DNA from 4 places in the Paenibacillus sp. sg306046 genome. Region 3 is predicted to be linked to each of the others. Evidence: riboswitches for the same ligand, from Rfam matches in the RefSeq annotation. Region 3 holds a riboswitch; each other region holds the start of a gene.
The links. A riboswitch is a leader RNA that binds a small molecule or an ion and turns the genes downstream of it on or off. The one in region 3 is predicted to bind cyclic di-GMP.
Positions count from the first base shown of each region.

Region 1: it holds a riboswitch for cyclic di-GMP, as region 3 does, so the genes downstream of both, AC6ROY_RS15160 (PilZ domain-containing protein) here and AC6ROY_RS16865 (hypothetical protein) in region 3, are expected to answer to the same signal.
Region 2: it holds a riboswitch for cyclic di-GMP, as region 3 does, so the genes downstream of both, AC6ROY_RS24785 (transglutaminase-like domain-containing protein) here and AC6ROY_RS16865 (hypothetical protein) in region 3, are expected to answer to the same signal.
Region 4: it holds a riboswitch for cyclic di-GMP, as region 3 does, so the genes downstream of both, AC6ROY_RS09430 (methyl-accepting chemotaxis protein) here and AC6ROY_RS16865 (hypothetical protein) in region 3, are expected to answer to the same signal.

Region 1 covers NZ_JCAMRT010000013.1:159,410-163,620, forward strand. Annotated here, with positions in the region: gene ychF (redox-regulated ATPase YchF) at 1-520, opposite strand, end outside; gene AC6ROY_RS15160 (PilZ domain-containing protein) at 771-1,481, opposite strand; cyclic di-GMP riboswitch class I at 1,584-1,677, opposite strand; gene tadA (tRNA adenosine(34) deaminase TadA) at 1,987-2,454, shown strand; gene AC6ROY_RS15170 (hypothetical protein) at 2,612-3,742, opposite strand; gene AC6ROY_RS15175 (hypothetical protein) at 3,735-4,211, opposite strand, start outside.
Region 2 covers NZ_JCAMRT010000049.1:3,003-7,213, forward strand. Annotated here, with positions in the region: gene AC6ROY_RS24775 (S-layer homology domain-containing protein) at 1-1,437, shown strand, start outside; gene AC6ROY_RS24780 (YdhK family protein) at 1,834-2,436, shown strand; cyclic di-GMP riboswitch class I at 2,585-2,670, shown strand; gene AC6ROY_RS24785 (transglutaminase-like domain-containing protein) at 2,685-3,476, shown strand; gene AC6ROY_RS24790 (MEKHLA domain-containing protein) at 3,662-4,126, shown strand; gene AC6ROY_RS24795 (M15 family metallopeptidase) at 4,211-4,211, opposite strand, start outside.
Region 3 covers NZ_JCAMRT010000016.1:39,586-43,796, forward strand. Annotated here, with positions in the region: gene AC6ROY_RS16850 (iron-sulfur cluster assembly accessory protein) at 1-197, shown strand, start outside; gene AC6ROY_RS16855 (YuzB family protein) at 226-453, shown strand; gene AC6ROY_RS16860 (MDR family MFS transporter) at 670-1,920, shown strand; cyclic di-GMP riboswitch class I at 2,039-2,132, shown strand; gene AC6ROY_RS16865 (hypothetical protein) at 2,228-2,530, shown strand; gene AC6ROY_RS16870 (exopolyphosphatase) at 2,791-3,708, shown strand; gene AC6ROY_RS16875 (THUMP domain-containing class I SAM-dependent RNA methyltransferase) at 3,891-4,211, opposite strand, start outside.
Region 4 covers NZ_JCAMRT010000007.1:115,302-119,512, reverse strand. Annotated here, with positions in the region: gene AC6ROY_RS09440 (response regulator transcription factor) at 1-29, opposite strand, end outside; gene AC6ROY_RS09435 (sensor histidine kinase) at 4-2,148, opposite strand; cyclic di-GMP riboswitch class I at 2,411-2,496, shown strand; gene AC6ROY_RS09430 (methyl-accepting chemotaxis protein) at 2,631-4,211, shown strand, end outside.

The DNA of each region.
Region 1 (4,211 bases), on a different contig from region 3:
TGTAGAGAGCCTCCTTGATCCGCTCCAGGCACTCGACTTCCTGGGCGTACTTTTTGTCGCCGCCCTTCATGTTTTTACGGGAGCGGTCGATCCGCTTATCGACGGAATCCACGTCGGCGAGAATCAGCTCCAGATTGATCGTCTCGATATCGCTGATCGGATCAACTCCGCCGGATACATGCGTAATGTTCTCATCCTGGAAGCAGCGAACGACATGCACAATGGCATCGACCTCGCGGATATGCGCCAGAAACTTGTTGCCGAGTCCTTCGCCTTGGCTCGCGCCTTTTACGAGACCGGCGATATCAACAAATTCAAAGGCTGTCGGCACAATATTTTTCGGCTGCACAATGTCGGCCAGCTTGGCCAGACGCTCATCCGGCACCTCAACGACACCGACATTCGGATCAATCGTACAGAACGGATAGTTGGCTGATTCCGCACCAGCCTGCGTAATCGCATTAAACAGCGTTGACTTGCCGACATTCGGCAGCCCGACGATTCCACAAGACAAACCCATATATAGACAACTCCTTAACAGATAGAGCTTGTTCAACAAGCCCTCAGTTTAATCACTTCATCTGAACCTATCCATGAACGAAAGCGAAAATCTAATCCTGACATTCTATTATATCCTATAATTGCGGTCTGTGTCATCCCGTATCATCCGAAAACACAAATACCCCCTTTCCCCGGAAAGAAGGTATCCGTTGCGCCTGCGGCTTGCAAGCTCCAGTCACAAGTGACCTACGACCGCTACGAATTGCAAATTACTTGAAAATACGTCTGACTCTGGCCGATTCCTTGGAAGTAAAATGCTGCTCTACCTGCTTCTTCAGTACGAAGGCCCGCAATGCATTTACCTTATCTGTCGGAATATCGACGTAACGCGCTCCGTAATAGACGCCGGATTCACCAGGCTCCGACCTGACGATTTCCAGCAAGCACGCAATTTCGAACCCCAGGTTCAGCTTGACCTCGGCGCGCATCGTGGCGTCCAGCTTCAGATCGGCCTGCAAAAAAAAGCCGATTCCGCTGACACTTACATTGCGAATCTCCAATGGCAGCTCCTCTTGAAGCTCCGGCCCGCCGCCATTCTCGTGACGGACAGCCAGCAGATGACCGCTCTGCTCCACATCAATCCGCGGATTTTCGCGTTTTTCGGCGAAACGCTTCTGATTCGCAGGAGGATTGATCAGCATAAGCGCCTCATGGTCCTTCGCTACGACCGTCGATTGAAACGTGTAAATTCCGCCTGGCGAATACACCGTAATTTTCACCGCATCGCCCAGATCAAACGCTTTGTACTCCGACATTTCAATTTCGAGGATATCCCCTTCGGCATACGTGAGAACTCCTGTCGAGACAAACTCTTTCTTCTCGACAACGGTACGGCTGTTCAGCAGGATGCCGCTAGTGGCTCTGTAGGCTTCTTGCGTGTACTCGTAGGAAATCTTGCCGTTTTTGGCCGCTTTGGACATGGCTGACCGCCCTCTCCTTCTCCCTGTTCCCTGTTTGCAGACAACAAAAAAGCCGATTCTCAAATGCCGAGACTCAGCCTGCTCACCGGTACGTTGCGTACATTCGGCGGCCAGGCTGCCATAGCCTCTATCACCAGAGGACCTTAGACCCTAAGCTTTGCGTCCCTGCCTTTCAACAGGTTTGCCAGAAACAAACGAACGAACCAGACGTTATAACTATGGTATCCCCCAGAAATTGGGTATAAATACCTATTAATAATTCTTATTATAGGAGGTTCCCTGCAAACTGGCAACTTTAATTTGGGCGAAAATTTGAAAAAAAATCATTCACAATTGCCGCATGTCTGTGGATAAGTTTTCCCTATAGCTGAAGGCTTGCTTGTACCGCTTGATTTATCTACAATGGATACGGGAAATTCACTGGCTATCCACAACGTTATCCACAGCTTGTGCGTAACGAATGCTTGTTCGATTTCATGAATTTATTGTAAAAGAGGTGGGCCGATTGGATGACCTACACATCCATCAGTCATTTATGCAGGCAGCTATAGAGGAAGCCCGGAAGGCCGAACGGCTGAATGAAGTTCCGATTGGCGCAGTCATCGTCAAGGATGGGGAAATTATCGGACGGGGCTACAATGTCCGCGAAACAGCCAAAGACCCGCTCGGCCATGCAGAGCTGATTGCCATCAAGCAAGCGAGCGAGCATCTGGACGCCTGGCGGCTGCTCGGCTGTACGTTATACGTCACGCTGGAGCCATGCCCGATGTGTGCCGGGGCGATCGTCCAAGCGCGGATTCCGCTCGTGGTGTTCGGCACAACGGACCCTAAAGCAGGCTGTGCCGGTACGTTGATGAATTTATTGCAGGAAGAACGCTTTAATCATCGGGTCGAGCTTATTCCTAACGTGCTGCAGGTCGAATGCGCCAGCCTGCTCACCCAATTTTTCCGCCGTCTGCGCGGCAGGGCATAGCCAATCAGACAGCAGCGCCTGCCATGGACCCCGACCCATATCGTCAGTTCTGCTCTGTAGCCAGCCAGCTGCTGCTGCCCCTTCCGCCTGTCCAGCTCCCGCCTCCATTCTGCCTGATCTCACTCCATACACGCCGCTCTGCGCCTGTGCAGGCTGTCTACGGGCGCGGCGGCTTGCCGCGGCCTCGAAGCAAGCGAAACCCGCCGCCGATCAACAGCAAGCACACGATAAAGGTCTGAAAATAACTGTAGTAAAAATGCATCACTCTGGACTGCACATAATCAGGCACCCACAACCCCAGCGTGTTCACTAAAACTTGGTCAATCAAGTAATAGACGCCTAAGCCGAGCAATGCGAAGCCAAGCAAGCGCTGCCGTTCGGCCAGCCATTCAAGCAGCGGCGTATCCACGAGCGGCTCACGCCCCAATTTGGAGATGTGCTGGAGCGAATCGAAAAAGCTGTAGAACCATAAAATCGGGATGACAAACAGGAACAGCGACAGCCGCAGCGCGTCCAGAAAATACATCCCGAACAGAAAGGCGGCCATAAACTGCAAGCCGCGCTTTTGCAGCCCGATATACATATGGCCTGCGCCCGGAAAAATCGAAAGCAGAACAGCCAAGGTTTTATTTTTTTTGCCGGCCTCGCGTCCCTCCTGAAAATCCTCGAAGAATGTACGGTCTACAAGCGCTTCTCCCCGGTCACGCTTATTCAGCTGCTGCACGCAATCGAACATCGCGTACAGCCAAATAATCGGCAGTGCTCCAAGCAGCACCAGAAAATTCCTTTGTCCGGACATGACCGAAATAAACACCGTGATCATCGCCAATCCAAAAAACAAGCCGAGAAACGCCAGCCCGCGCTGCATCAACCCCAGATTGAAATGCCCCAAACCCGGCAGCAGCGACAGCAGCATCGTAAAATAACGGTCTCTCCCCGCCTGATCCCCATAGCTGGACGAAAACTCGCTCCCCTGGGCGTAGGCCGGTCCATATTCCCCGCCTCCGACGCTGGGTCCGCCATATCCCGCTTGCGCAGCATAAGCCCGATTGACAATCCTCACCATATCTATCAGATTCAACAGCCAGACGAAGGCGGCCATGAGCAGCATGGCCAATGCAACATCTTCATGCCGGGATATCATAAGCAGAAACAACGCAATCAGAGACGGCCCTGCAAACATACCTCCGAAAAACAAGCCCTTCAAAATGCGGCCCATATACAGCTGGCCAAATCCGGGAATCATCGACAGGATCAAGGCAACCGCCGGGTTTTTAGGTCTATTCATCGTGCTTCCCTCTTCTTTCATCTTGTCTAGGTTTCGGTTGGAGCGTCGCAATCCATTCAACTGTCCGATCCATCATTTGCTCCGACAAGGACGGCGGACGAACAGCCTTAGGGCTTCCCTGTGCGGCATCCCAGGCTCTGGCTTGCTGAGTGAATACCTGGAATACACCCGAGCCCATCAGCAGCATCGTAACTGCGGCAGCCAAGGTGTAGTGAACCGCCGGATGACGCAGCCAGCCGCGACAAACCTCACGCCTCACGCCGCGTTTCGCTGCTGCCGAATCCGGGGATGCGGACGCAGGAATAGCGACCTCCACCCAGCGCTTCAGCGATTCCTGCGTTATCCGCTCCAGATCCGGCTCCGGCAACGAATCAGCCTGTTGTTCCACACATTGGAGATACACAGCCAGACAAACGTCGCAGCTGAGCAGGTGATCGTCACATTCCATTCTTTCCTCCGGGGAAAGCCG
Region 2 (4,211 bases), on a different contig from region 3:
ATTTATGCGAAGGACAATACCGGCGCTTATCCGTTCAGCTTCGTTGTGCCGCAAACAACCGCCACCAGTATGACGCTGATTGCCGGATATGGAAGCGGTGCAGGCGAGTTTGCTATTAGAACCGTCGAAATTGGAAGCACATCGACCGGTGGGGGCGGTGGCGGTGGCGGAACTACGGGCGGAGGAGGCAGCCCGGCCACACCGAATACGGGCACCACGACTCCGTCGTCCCGACCCGTCGTCGCTTTGACAGAGTCGGCCAGAGAAACGGTAACAGGGAACGAGGTAGCCGTTACCTTCGATGCAGCCCAAATTACGGAGCTGGTTGCCAAAGCAACCTCGGCCACGTCCGTATTTTCATTGGAGGTCAAGGCTGCCGCTTCTGTCGTGAAGGTGGAGCTTGCGCCTGAAACCGTGGCCTTGCTCGGCTCCAAAAACGCCCAGGCAACGCTCCAGCTTCGTACCCAGGCGGGGGATTATGAGCTTCCTGTCAACCAAATTGATGTTGCCGCGATTGCTCAGCAGATGGGTGTGACTGTCCCGGATGTGAAGGTAAGCATCGTCGTCAATAAGCTTCAGGGCGCAGCAGCCGAAGCGGCCAACGCTTTCGCCGCTCAGCTAGGCGCGGATGCGCTGGCTGCCCCTGTGGAGTTCACCGTATCTGTGGTCGCGAGCAACGGACAAAGCCAGGAAATCAACCGGTTCAGCACGTATATTGCGCACACCGTGCATCTTCCGCAGACCGCTGATCCTGCTACGTCGACAGGGGTATGGGTCGATCCGAATACGAACACCTATCGCCCGGTGCCGACCGTATTTGACGGTTCCAAGGCTGTCTTGTATCGCAAAGGAAACAGTATTTACACAGTTATTCACAACCCTAAAACCTTCGGTGATTTGTCGAGCCATTGGGCCAAAACAGACGTAGAAACATTGGCGAGCAAGCTGATCGTCAATGGCGTCTCGGAGACAACGTTCGCCCCTGACAGCTTGATCACAAGAGCCGAGTTTGCCGCTCTGCTGGTTCGTTCCCTGGGACTTGCGGAAGTGCAGCCTGAGGGCTTCAAGGATATCGCGGCCAAAGACTGGTTCGCAGGCTCGGTGGGGGCTTCGCAGCAAGCGGGTCTCATCGAAGGCTACGAGGACGGCACGTTCCAACCGAATGCAATGATTACCCGGGAGCAAATGGTCACAATGCTGGTCCGAGCGTTAACCGTATCCGACAAAGAGGTTGCGTTGGATTCCAGTATGCTGGACAAGTTCTCTGACGTCGGCTCCATCTCTTCCTGGTCGAAGGATGCCGTAGCGAAGTCGATGAAGGCGGGGATTGTGCAAGGGATGACGGACACCACATTTGCTCCAAAAGAAAATGCTTCGCGGGCTCAGGGCACCGTCATGCTCAAGCGTATGCTGCAATATCTGAAATTTATCAACTGATTGTCAAAAAACTGACGTTACAGCACCCAAAGCATCCAAAAGAAAAAAGAAGCTTCGCTAAGCAGCTGCGTACCCTCAAAACCGGGAGTACGCAGCTTTTGGCGTTTTGACCGTTCAGCTTAGTACAGGAGGGGCGGCAGACAGCGCGAAAAGCTGGAGATACCGTGGGGATGTTGAAGACTGTCATGGTTTTGTCATATGACAAACAGGGCTGCACGGCGAGTTGTAAAGCGATAAATGTGTACAGAGCTATAAAACGGCCGGTCAGCATTTCATTGTACCGTTTTTTGGTATAGAGTATACGATTGGGGGGTATTGTATGTAAGGTGTTGTCTACAGGCAGCAGCGGAATGAACATCCAGCTAATCCATACGGATCAAAAAGGAGAGGTTTACTTTGAAGGGGCGAATCCTTATAAACAAACAAGTTGCTTTGATCGGGGCTGCAGCCGTGCTTGCGTTAAGCGGCTGCGGAGCTCAGGCAACGAAGCAAGGTTCTGCAGCGGTCACCCAGACGGGCGGTGCAAGTCATGCGCCATCCAGTCAGGCGAGCACCAATCATTCGGCAATGGACCATTCCGGTTCAAGTGAGCTGCCTGCCGGCATGCACAACGCAACGGCTCCCGCTTACAAGGTCGGAAGCCAGGCGGTGATGAAAGTCGCACATATGGAAGGAATGAATGGCGCTACAGCGACGATCACGGGGGCGTATACAACGACCGTGTATGCTGTTTCGTACACGCCGCTTACCGGCGGACAACGTGTAACCAACCATCAGTGGGTGGTTCACGAGGAAATCGCAGCGGCAGCCCAGCAACCGTATTCACCGGGAGCAAAGGTTATTTTACACGCCGACCATATGCAAGGGATGAAGGGAGCGGAGGCGACGATTGACTCAGCGCAGCAAACGACGGTATACCGGGTGGATTATATGCCGACTACGGGCGGGCCAAAGGTGACCCATCATCTCTGGGTGACGGGGCATGAGCTTTCGAGCTGAGGCAGCGGTGTAAAGGTAAGTCAGCTTCCCAAACGAATCTCTCTCTAGCTCAGCTTGGACTGCATTTGTTCTGGTCGGAGGGTAGCCGGTTTCATTACTTGAGGGCTTGTATTTTCCAAAGAGTATGTTAATCTCAAATTAAGCCGCACACGATAAACGGCAAACCTGTCGAAAGGCAGGGACGCAAAGCTACAGGGCCTTCACTTCCTTGGAAGCAGGCAGCCAGCTACCGAAGGGGGTTCAGCAGGATGCGACGATGGGTAGCTTTTGTTCTGATATTCAGTTTATTCACGATGTATGCGCCGCTTGCGGTGGCCAAGCCTGATTCAAGCTCTTGGCTAAGCGCCGCCAAGCTGGAGCATGGGGCGATCGGCATTACGTATACGGCGGCTTCTGCCGCCGCAACCAAGCTGATGGTTGCCAAGGACGGCATCACCTACACGTACAATTTGGCTGCTGATGGAAAGGAAGTCTTTTTCCCGCTGCAGATTGGCAATGGCGCGTATCGCGTTTCGGTGCTGGAGCAGGTGGCGGGCAATACGTACAAACCGGTACTCAGCGATTCGATTGAGCTTCAGCTGCAAGCGGAGACAAGCGTCTACCTGAACTCGATTCAAAATATAAATTGGAGTGGCGCACAAGCGGTACGTGACAAAGCCGGCGAGCTGACGCTGCATAAAGAGACGGACCGCGAGAAGGCGCAGGCCATTTATGATTACATCGTTAATACGATGGTATACGATTTCGAGCTGGCGGCGACGGTAGCAGCCGATTATTTGCCGGAGCTGGACAAGGTGCTTGCGGCTGAGAAAGGCATTTGCTACGATTACGCTTCGCTGTTCGCAGCGATGAGTCGCAGTATAGGCATTCCAACGAAGCTGCAGATGGGCACATCGGAAAATGTGCAGGAGTACCATGCATGGAATGAAGTTTATTTGGACGGACAATGGCTGACGGTAGACCTTACGGTCGATGCAGGCAGCGTCAGCCGGACCTTTGCGAAAAACGCAGCAGCGTATCACGTTGAAAAGACGTATTAGGGCGGCTTGGCGTTCGTTATAAGGAAGGGCAAGAAGGGACAGGCTCCCTGTGCGGAAGGCATGTGGAGTTTTTTGCGGATGGATGCTGTTAGGATTGCAGGAACCGGTTTGCTTGGTGAAAAAATGGCTGCTGCGATGAATTGAAGATGACTTGAGGATGAATTGAGGATTAAGGAGGCCGGGTGATGGAATCCCTGCGAACGGGAGTGGGCGCGACCAATGAACACGCGCTTCGTGTGATAAACAGCTACCGGCACTGGACTGGCCGTATGCTATTGGAGGAGGGGGACCCGCAGACGGCGGCCGAGCGATTGTTCCATGCTCCGCTTTACGTGCTGTCGCACGGGATGGAAGCCGACCCGGTTCTGAACTTTGGCAGCAAGCTGGCGCTGCAGCTTTGGGAGCTGGACTGGGCGGCATTTACAAGCATGCCCTCCCGGCTGACGGCCGAGCCGATGGAGCAGGACGTACGTGAGGTGTTTATGCGGAACGTGCGGGAGAAGGGCTTCGTCAGTTCTTATAGTGGAATACGTATTTCGGGCAGCGGCCGCAGGTTTATGATCGCGGAAGCTACCGTATGGAATGTGCTGGATGAAACGGGGGTCCGCTGCGGCCAGGCGGCGGTATTTGCACGGTACGAGGATGTTTGAGCCTGACAAAACGTCAAAAAACCTTGACATCGCCCCCAGGTGGAGCGAGCATCAAGGTTTTTTGCCATGCTTGGGCCGAAGGACC
Region 3 (4,211 bases):
GCGACCATGCCCACTATGGCATGTCGATGGACACGCAGACCGATAATGATGAGCTTGTCACAACGGATAGCGGCATCGAGGTGCTGCTGCAGAAGGACGAGCCTATGCTGGACGGCATCCGCGTGGATTATTTCTATGTGCCGGAGGAAGGCTTCGCCGTTACGAATCCAAGCAAGGGGAATCACGGGGACCATTGATCAGGCCGCGCTAAGAAAGGAATGCCGGATGGCTAACGATATACGGGTTTGCGACAAATGCAAGCATATGAAAATGAAAACAGCGGTGTCCAAGCTGCAAAAGCTGGCGCCCGACGCTGACATCAAGGTGGGCTGCAAGTCGTATTGCGGCCCCTGCTCGCGCTTCGCGTTTATTTTTATCAACGGCCGGTATGTGACCGGCAAAACCGAAGACGAGGCAATTGAAAAAGCAAGCAAATATGTAAAGAAGCAATGATTTATTCTCACTGATTCGCGTATCTCCGGGGCCAGCCGCTCCGGGGATTTTTTTATTTCAGGGCTTCGATCAGAAGCTTTCCTCACTGCTCTATTTTGGAAATTGAAAGGAATGTTCCAGCGATATTTTCAAAAAAGCTGTCCAGAACCGCGCCCATCCTGTATAATAACTCTCAATCTATTTTTTACCTCAGGTTAATAAAAGGAGTTAAGTCGTATGCTGGCGTCCCTGTTGGATCAAAGCCGGGTCCGGGCAGTCCGGTTCTGGAAAAATTATCACCCGATTGTCCATGTGCTGCTTGTCGGGACGGTGCTTGCGCGTACCGCGTCTTCGATGAGCATGCCTTTCCTGGCCATTTATCTGGCGCGGGAATCGGCACTGAGCCCTGTGCTGATCGGCCTGATCATCGGTTCAGGCTCGCTTGCAGGCACCTTTGGCGGTTTTATCGGCGGCGCGCTGTCCGATCGGCTCGGGCGCAAGCTGATCATGATGATTGCGCTGTGCGGCTGGGTGCTCGTGTTCGGCGGCTTCGCACTTGCAAAAGCGCCGATCGTGTTCATGCTGCTGAATATGCTGAACGGGCTGTGCCGTTCGTTGTACGAGCCGGTATCCCAGGCGCTGATGGCGGACGTAACGCCCAAGGAGAAGCGGCTGCGTGTATTTTCGTTGCGGTATCTGGCGATTAATATCGGCGTGGCGATCGGCCCGCTCCTTGGCGCGCTGCTCGGCACACTGGAGGCGTGGCTGCCGTTTCTGATTACGGCCTGTCTGTATCTCCTGTATACGATTATGCTGTACGCGCTGCTGCAGGCATGCGGGATCAGTCGGATTGATGGTGAGAACCGCAGCGGTTTGACGGTGGGCGCAGCCTGGAAGGTTATCCGCCATGATCGTATATTCCGCTACTATATCGGCGGCGGCATTATCGCGGCAATCGGTTATTCGCAGATGATGGCGACCTTATCGCAATATGTATCGGAAAGCGTGGCAGATGGCGCGCTGCTGTTTGCCTGGCTGATGAGCCTCAATGCGGTGACGGTTGTGCTGCTTCAGGTGCCGCTGAGCCGCTGGGCGGAGAAACGAGATCCGCTGAAGGCGATTATGGCGGGCGGCCTCCTGTTTGCGCTGGGCGATATCGGATATGCGCTGGCTGACAACATGGCGCTGTTTATGCTGTCGATGTTTGTGTTTTCGCTGGGGGAAATTTTGAACTATCCGGCGGCCAATGTGCTGATTGACCGGCTTGCGCCGGACGGCATGCGCGGGACGTATTACGGCGCGCAGTCGATGGCGAATCTGGGCCACTTTATCGGGCCTGTGATCGGCGGCTATTTGCTGGCGCAGTGGGGAGGCGGACCTATGTTTACGACCATCGCAGCGGTTACGCTTGCCGGCCTGTATTTGTATTGGAGGGGCTTTCAACTCCACGAAATGATTCGAAAGTCCTTATATGCGGGGAGAAATTAGTTACAAAGCAGGATGCGACTGCTGTTGCCGATCTCTTATTCTTATACTAATCAGGAAGCTTGATCTTTCTGAATGCGGCAACAAGGAAGACACATACGTTACCATACGATTCGAACGTACCCGATAAGGGCAAACCGGGCGAAAGCCTGCGGACGCAAAGCTACAGGGGCTTAGGCGCATGACATCAGGCGCGATGCCAGCCAGCTTCCGAAGGAACGGAGCGATTCTTGAGCGATAGGGAGAAACGACTCTTGTGCCGGGACCACGGGAAGTCGTTTGTTGGCGTAGACGGCAGAGAGGACGTGTAATGTTGGAGCAAGGACGCAGCATCATGAGCAAGCAGGGCTTTTACACGAAAATCGGTAAGGATTTTATCGGTCTGTTTTTGTCGAAGGAAGGTCCCAAGCTGTTTGTCAATAAAGAGGTGTATGAGCTGACAAGCCCGGACTGGGATGTGGAAATGGTGCGGGGGCGCAGCCGCCAGCTGCTGACGTTTTATTGGCAGGGCGATGTCAAGCTGTCGATTCAATGTGAAGCGCATCATGACTGGTTTTTGCCGCTGTTTGACTACCTGGTGTGCAGGCCGCAGCGGCTCAAAGCAGGCTTATGATCTGTGTTTGGAAGCTTGCAATCAGCAGCTTGATTTAGCAAGCTGCAGCAGAAGAAAATGATCGTCATCAGCAGCCGCCCGGTCGGCCGCTCCGGAGCTTGCAGTTGTGCGGGATTTCAGGAGACGGCGGACTGCGGCTTGCAGCGGCGGTCTTTTTTTGTTGCGAGTCGGCTGCGGCGGTATTGTGTGACGGAGTAGCAGGGCTTATAATGGAGCTAGAATCTTTATGTAGTTCTAGAGAGCTATTACGGGAGGACTCCATGCGACTGATTACGCGTTCTGATTTTGACGGTTTGGTATGTGCAATGCTGTTCAAAAAGCTCGGTATGATTGACGAGATGAAGTTTGTTCATCCGAAGGATATGCAGGATGGCATTGTCGAAGTGACGAAGGATGATATTTTGGCCAACGTGCCGTTTGTTCCGGGCTGCGGCCTCTGGTTTGACCACCACTCCAGCGAATTGGAGCGTACGGGCGAGCAGGTACAATTTGAAGGCGAGGTACGGGTTGCGCCAAGCGCAGCGCGCGTCGTTTATGATTATTACGGCGGTCGCGACAAGTTCGGCGCCGGTCTCGATGACATTATGGCTGGCGTAGACAAGGCTGATGCCGCTCAATTCAGCGCGGATGATATTCTCCGGCCAAGGGGCTGGGACTTGCTGTCCTTCATTATGGACGCCCGCACAGGCTTGGGTCGCTACCGCGACTACCGGATCAGCAACTATCAGCTGATGGAGGAGCTGGTGGATCATTGCGCGCATATGGGCATTGATGATATTTTGCTGCTGCCTGACGTACAGGAGCGTGTGAAGCGTTATTTCGAGCTGGATCAGGAATACCGCGCGATGCTCGCCCAATATACCCGGGTCGACGGCAACGTCATCATCACCGACCTGCGTAATGTGGAGACGATTTACCCGGGCAACCGGTTTATGGTATATGCGTTGTATCCGGAGCAAAATATTTCGATCTGGATCGTCGATGGCAGGAACAAGCAAAACTGCGTGTTCGCTTGCGGACACAGCATCATTGCCCGTACGTCGCAGACGGATGTCGGCGCGTTGATGCTGGAGCATGGCGGCGGCGGGCACCGGGCTGCCGGCACATGCCAGATCGCGTATGAGCAGGCGGATGAAGTGCTGCAAGTGCTTGTCGATACGATGAAGCGGAACGGTTGATTGCAGCAGCTTGAAGTACAGCGGTTGCTGCTGCCGCCAGCGCCGGGCACGAGGTGAATCGGGCGGGATAACAGCATGACCGTGCGGTTCAAAAACAAGTACCCCGAAGGGCTCCGAGCAGGAGCCCTTCGGGGTACTGTTTGTTTGTGGAGGGTTACTATCCATCGCGTGGCGGCCTGCGGTTAGTTGCCGCGGGGTGGCTGTCCGCCGCCCGGCTGTCCGCCGTCCTTGCGCCAGCCGTACAAGCCTCCCGGCGCGAAAAACTGAAACAGGTTACATTCGATCCGTCCGTTAAACAGCTTGCGTTTTTTGTCCGCGTGGCGGCCGGTGTAATGCTCCAACTGCTTGCTTGGACTGAGCAGATAGGCCGACCAGGTCGGCAGCTGCTTGTGCATGTGGCCGAACTGGCGCAGCGCGCGCTCGACCTCGGTGGAATCGCCGAGCCGTTCGCCGTAAGGCGGATTGGTGATCAGGCAGCCGTATTCGCCGCTTGGCAGCGCTTT
Region 4 (4,211 bases), on a different contig from region 3:
TCTTCAATCAGCAAAAGAGTCGTCTCCATGCTCTTCTCCTTTCGGGTCATGGACCGCGGCGGCGCGGAGGGCTCCGACCTTGGCGGGAAGTATCATATAAAAGTCGCTGCCTTCGCCGGGGATGCTCGTTACGCCGATTTCACCTTGATGGCGGGCCACAATTTCCTTGCAGATCGCCAGCCCGAGGCCGCTGCCCGCCGATCCCTGCCGATGACCGGCAATCCGGTAACGGCGCTTGAAAATGTGGGGAAGCTCTGCTTCCGGGATTCCGCTGCCGGAATCGGTCACATGAATGACCACATGGCTGACAGGAGACTCATCGCCGGGCCTGAGTTCCGTCCAGATTCGAATGACACCCTCTCCGGGGGTGTATTTGACTGCATTGGAAATCAGGTTGGCGAACACGCGCTCGAACCGGAACCGGTCAAGCCTCGCTAGCAGCTCCTGACCCGCGGGAAGCGAGTACTGCGGCTCCTCCCACAGCAGCGTTATCCCCTGCGCGGCCGTCTCGGCGGCGTAGCGGTAGCTCAGCTGACGCAGAAAGGGCAGGAGCGGCGTCTCCGCCAGCTCAAGCTGAATTTCGCCTGTTTTCAACTGGCTCAGCTCAATGACGTTGTCGATCAGCTTCTCCAGCAGCAGGCTGCGCTCATAAATGCGGCCGGCGTACGCCGGCGCCTCCTGCGCGGGAATAACAGCCGTCTTGATCGCCTTGGAGAAGCCCTTAATCGCTGTAATCGGGGTAGTCAAATCATGGTACACCTCAGCCAGCAAGGCGCTGCGAATCGCCTCGATCCGGCTCAGCTCCTGATTTCCGCGCTCCAGCTGCAGATTGAGCTCCTGCAAGGAGGAGGTGCGCTGCCGGATTGTCTCCTCCTGCGAAGCGATGACCTGATTCAGCTCCGTGGACAGCAGCTCCGAACGGGTAACCGCTCTTGTGAAGAGCAGGGATAAATTCAGCAGCTGCGTCAGCAGAAAGAACAGCAGCCCGAACGGAACGAGACCGCCCAGCGATACGAATCCGGTATAATACAAAATTTCGTGGATAACAGCGGCAAAAAAGACGACAAAGCCAAGCATGTTGAAGCGCGACCCCGTTCTTCTGCCAAGCGCAGCGCGGATGTAGACGTACATCACATAAATAAATACGGGCAGCAGCAGCACGATAATGTAAGGAAGCATCAGCTTTGTATATACAAGAGCCGGCATGACCAGCACAAATGCACCGAACCCGCCGAGGCCGACGGCAAAAAAGGGAAGCAGACGGCCTGCCGCTTCATGCGGGTATTGCTTGTTGACAAATGCCGCCAGACTGCCGATTGTGACGATTTCCGACAAGTATTCCAGCTTCACCCCCCATTCCCAGGACAGTCCCGGCAGCAGAACGTAAATGAACGATTCTCCCAGCAGCGACGACCGGATGCAGATCGCCAGACAGATCAGGCCAAACCATAGAGCGGCGCCCTCCTGCTTGCGAAACAGGTAGAGAAACATCGAGAAGAGCGTCATCAGCAGCAGGCAGCCGGTCAGAAACGTCCACACCATAACCCGGTTTCTGTGCAACGAGGAAATGCTCTCCGCATCCCCCAATTCGAGACTTTCCCAGATTCCCCCTGTGCGCTGATTAAAGTTGGCAACCTGAATCACCAGCTCGTTGTCCCCCGGGCGCGGCACGAAAAAGTACACCCTCGGATAGCTTCTCGGCACCGTAAGCGCAGCCGTCTCCCCGACAACCCCGTTGGCTTCTGCAGGCACGCCGTTAACCCATAGCCGGTAGGCGCTCGCGATATTATTGACATACAGGCCGAGCGGCTGGCCGGCCGTCTCAACGGACAGCTGGAAGCTCAGCCGGTAAGTCGCGTAGCCTTCATTGGACAGGGGTTGTCCGGCCGCTGTATAAGCCGACCATTGCGCGGGAACGGATACGCTCAAGGCGTGTCCGGGCGCAGCGGAACCGGCGGCAAAATCGTCCGGCGCAAGCAAATGCCCCCAATACAGCTCCCAGGGCCCGTTCAAGGTCACCGTGCTTCCCTCGTAAGGGCTCCACTGCCGCAGGTCCTGAGACGGCGGTCCGTCGGTTGCCCCGGCCGACATAGGCGCGCCGCACAAGCCAATAAGCATGACGAGCAGATATGCTACGAATTTCATCATCGTTAATTCCCCAGCCTTATACAGCAGCAGACTCATAGACGCGAGCAAGCGTCCGCCAATCTGCGTTGTAATCGTATAGCATTTCAAGGGGTATTATCGGCAAACGCGGGGCGGATTTCAAGCAGAATCGGGTGGCCCCCCTTATTATGTGATGTACATCACAAAAACAGAAATTTATGGAGGCATACCGGGTAAAATCGTTTACTGTCGAGATTTGTCGTTATATAATTAAGCAAGTTACATCCACACACAAACAGAATAGTTAGCGAAAAGGCAAACCCGTCGAAAGGCGGGGACGCAAAGCTTCGGGTCTAAGGCTGGACAAGCTAAGGCGGCCGGATTACCGAATGTGGAAGGGCTCTGCGCATACACATCCAGTCAATTCGGACTGGCTTTTTTATTTCCTCCGGGGTGAACACCCTGCCGTCGACGAATAACCCGCTGGCCGAACAACTATAACTTAACGAAAATGAGTGATCCTATTGAAGCTATCCGTAAAAAGCAGTGTAATCACGACACTTCTAATGGCACTGGCCTTAAGCAGCGTATCCTATCTAGGCTATCATAAAGCAAAAAATGTGCTGGAGCGCAACTTCCAGGACCAGGCGGCCCAGCAGCTAAGCTCCGTCCAAAACTATATTGATATTTGGATTCAGGGAGCGCAGAACAAATACAAGGCGTTGAGCCAATCCGATGACTTGCGGAGCAATAACATTCCTAAAATACTCGCCTACAGCTCGCGTATGACGGAGATTACGAATAATCCGGATGAATTTGCATTTATTGACCGGAACGGAAAGCTTTATTTGCCGGGAGCAACCGTTGACGTGAAGGATTATCCTCATTTCCAAAAAGCGATCCAGGGTGAAACCGTGACAGTAGACCCGGTCGGCTCCAAGTCTCCCGGCGTAGAGGGCACTCCGATTGTTTTAACTGCAACTCCTGTCAAAAATGATCAAGGCACGATCGTAGGGGTCAGCAACGGAGGTCAGCCGATACAAGACTTAATCAATCTGATTTCCAAAGTGAAATTGGGCCAGACAGGTCATGCGATCGTGTTTACGAAGGACGGAACCATTGTGGCTAGCGAGAACAAGGAAGACACCCTGCAGAAGAAAATAGCCGACTTCCAAAACGAGACGCTGACTAAAATTGTACAAGACAGCATCAACGGAAGCACCGGTATTGCAGAAGCCGTGGTGAATGGCGTGGACAACATGATCGTTTATGGCAAATCGAACTCGATGGATTGGGGAATTGCCATTCTCGTTCCCAAAAGCGAAGCCTACGCCGAGGCGAATGCTTTGCTGCGCTTCTCCATTATGGTGACGATCGTTTCCCTCCTCGTTTCCGCCGGGATCATTTACACGGTCATGCGTAAAACGCTACAACCGCTTTCCGTTATGAACGAGAAGCTGAAGGGACTGGCCTCCAGCGAAGGAGATTTGACCTCCAGACTTGCCGTCGAAACGAACGACGAAATCGGAGAGCTTTCCCAAAGCTTTAATAAAATGCTGGAGAACCTGCAAGGCTTGATCCGCACCATCCTGGAGAAGGGACAGGTTGTCGCCCATTCAACGACCAGCCTGCTGGGCAACGTGGATCAGCTGTCGTCTACAGTCCAGCAAACCACGGCAAGTATCCAGCAGACGAACCACGGCCTGCAAAGTCAAATGTCGGGATATGAGCGCAATCTGTCGCTAGTCGGGGAAATTGGGGAACGTGTATACGGTATTGTGGGGACCTCGAATCAAACATCCGATATGTCCGCAAATGCTTCAGCGGAAGCCAAGTCCGGAAACCAGTCGGTTATCGGCTTGGCTAGCCAGATGGATTTTATTCACGAGACTGTACATGCGGCGGCAGAAAACATAAAACGGTTAGGCGAGCGTTCAGAGGAAATCGGCAGCATTACTTCGCTGATTACGACGATTGCCTCCCAAACGAACCTTTTGGCCCTCAATGCGTCGATTGAAGCGGCCAGAGCGGGCGAGCATGGCCGAGGCTTTGCCGTCGTAGCTGCTGAAATCCGAAAGCTTGCGGAACAATCGACCGACTCGGCC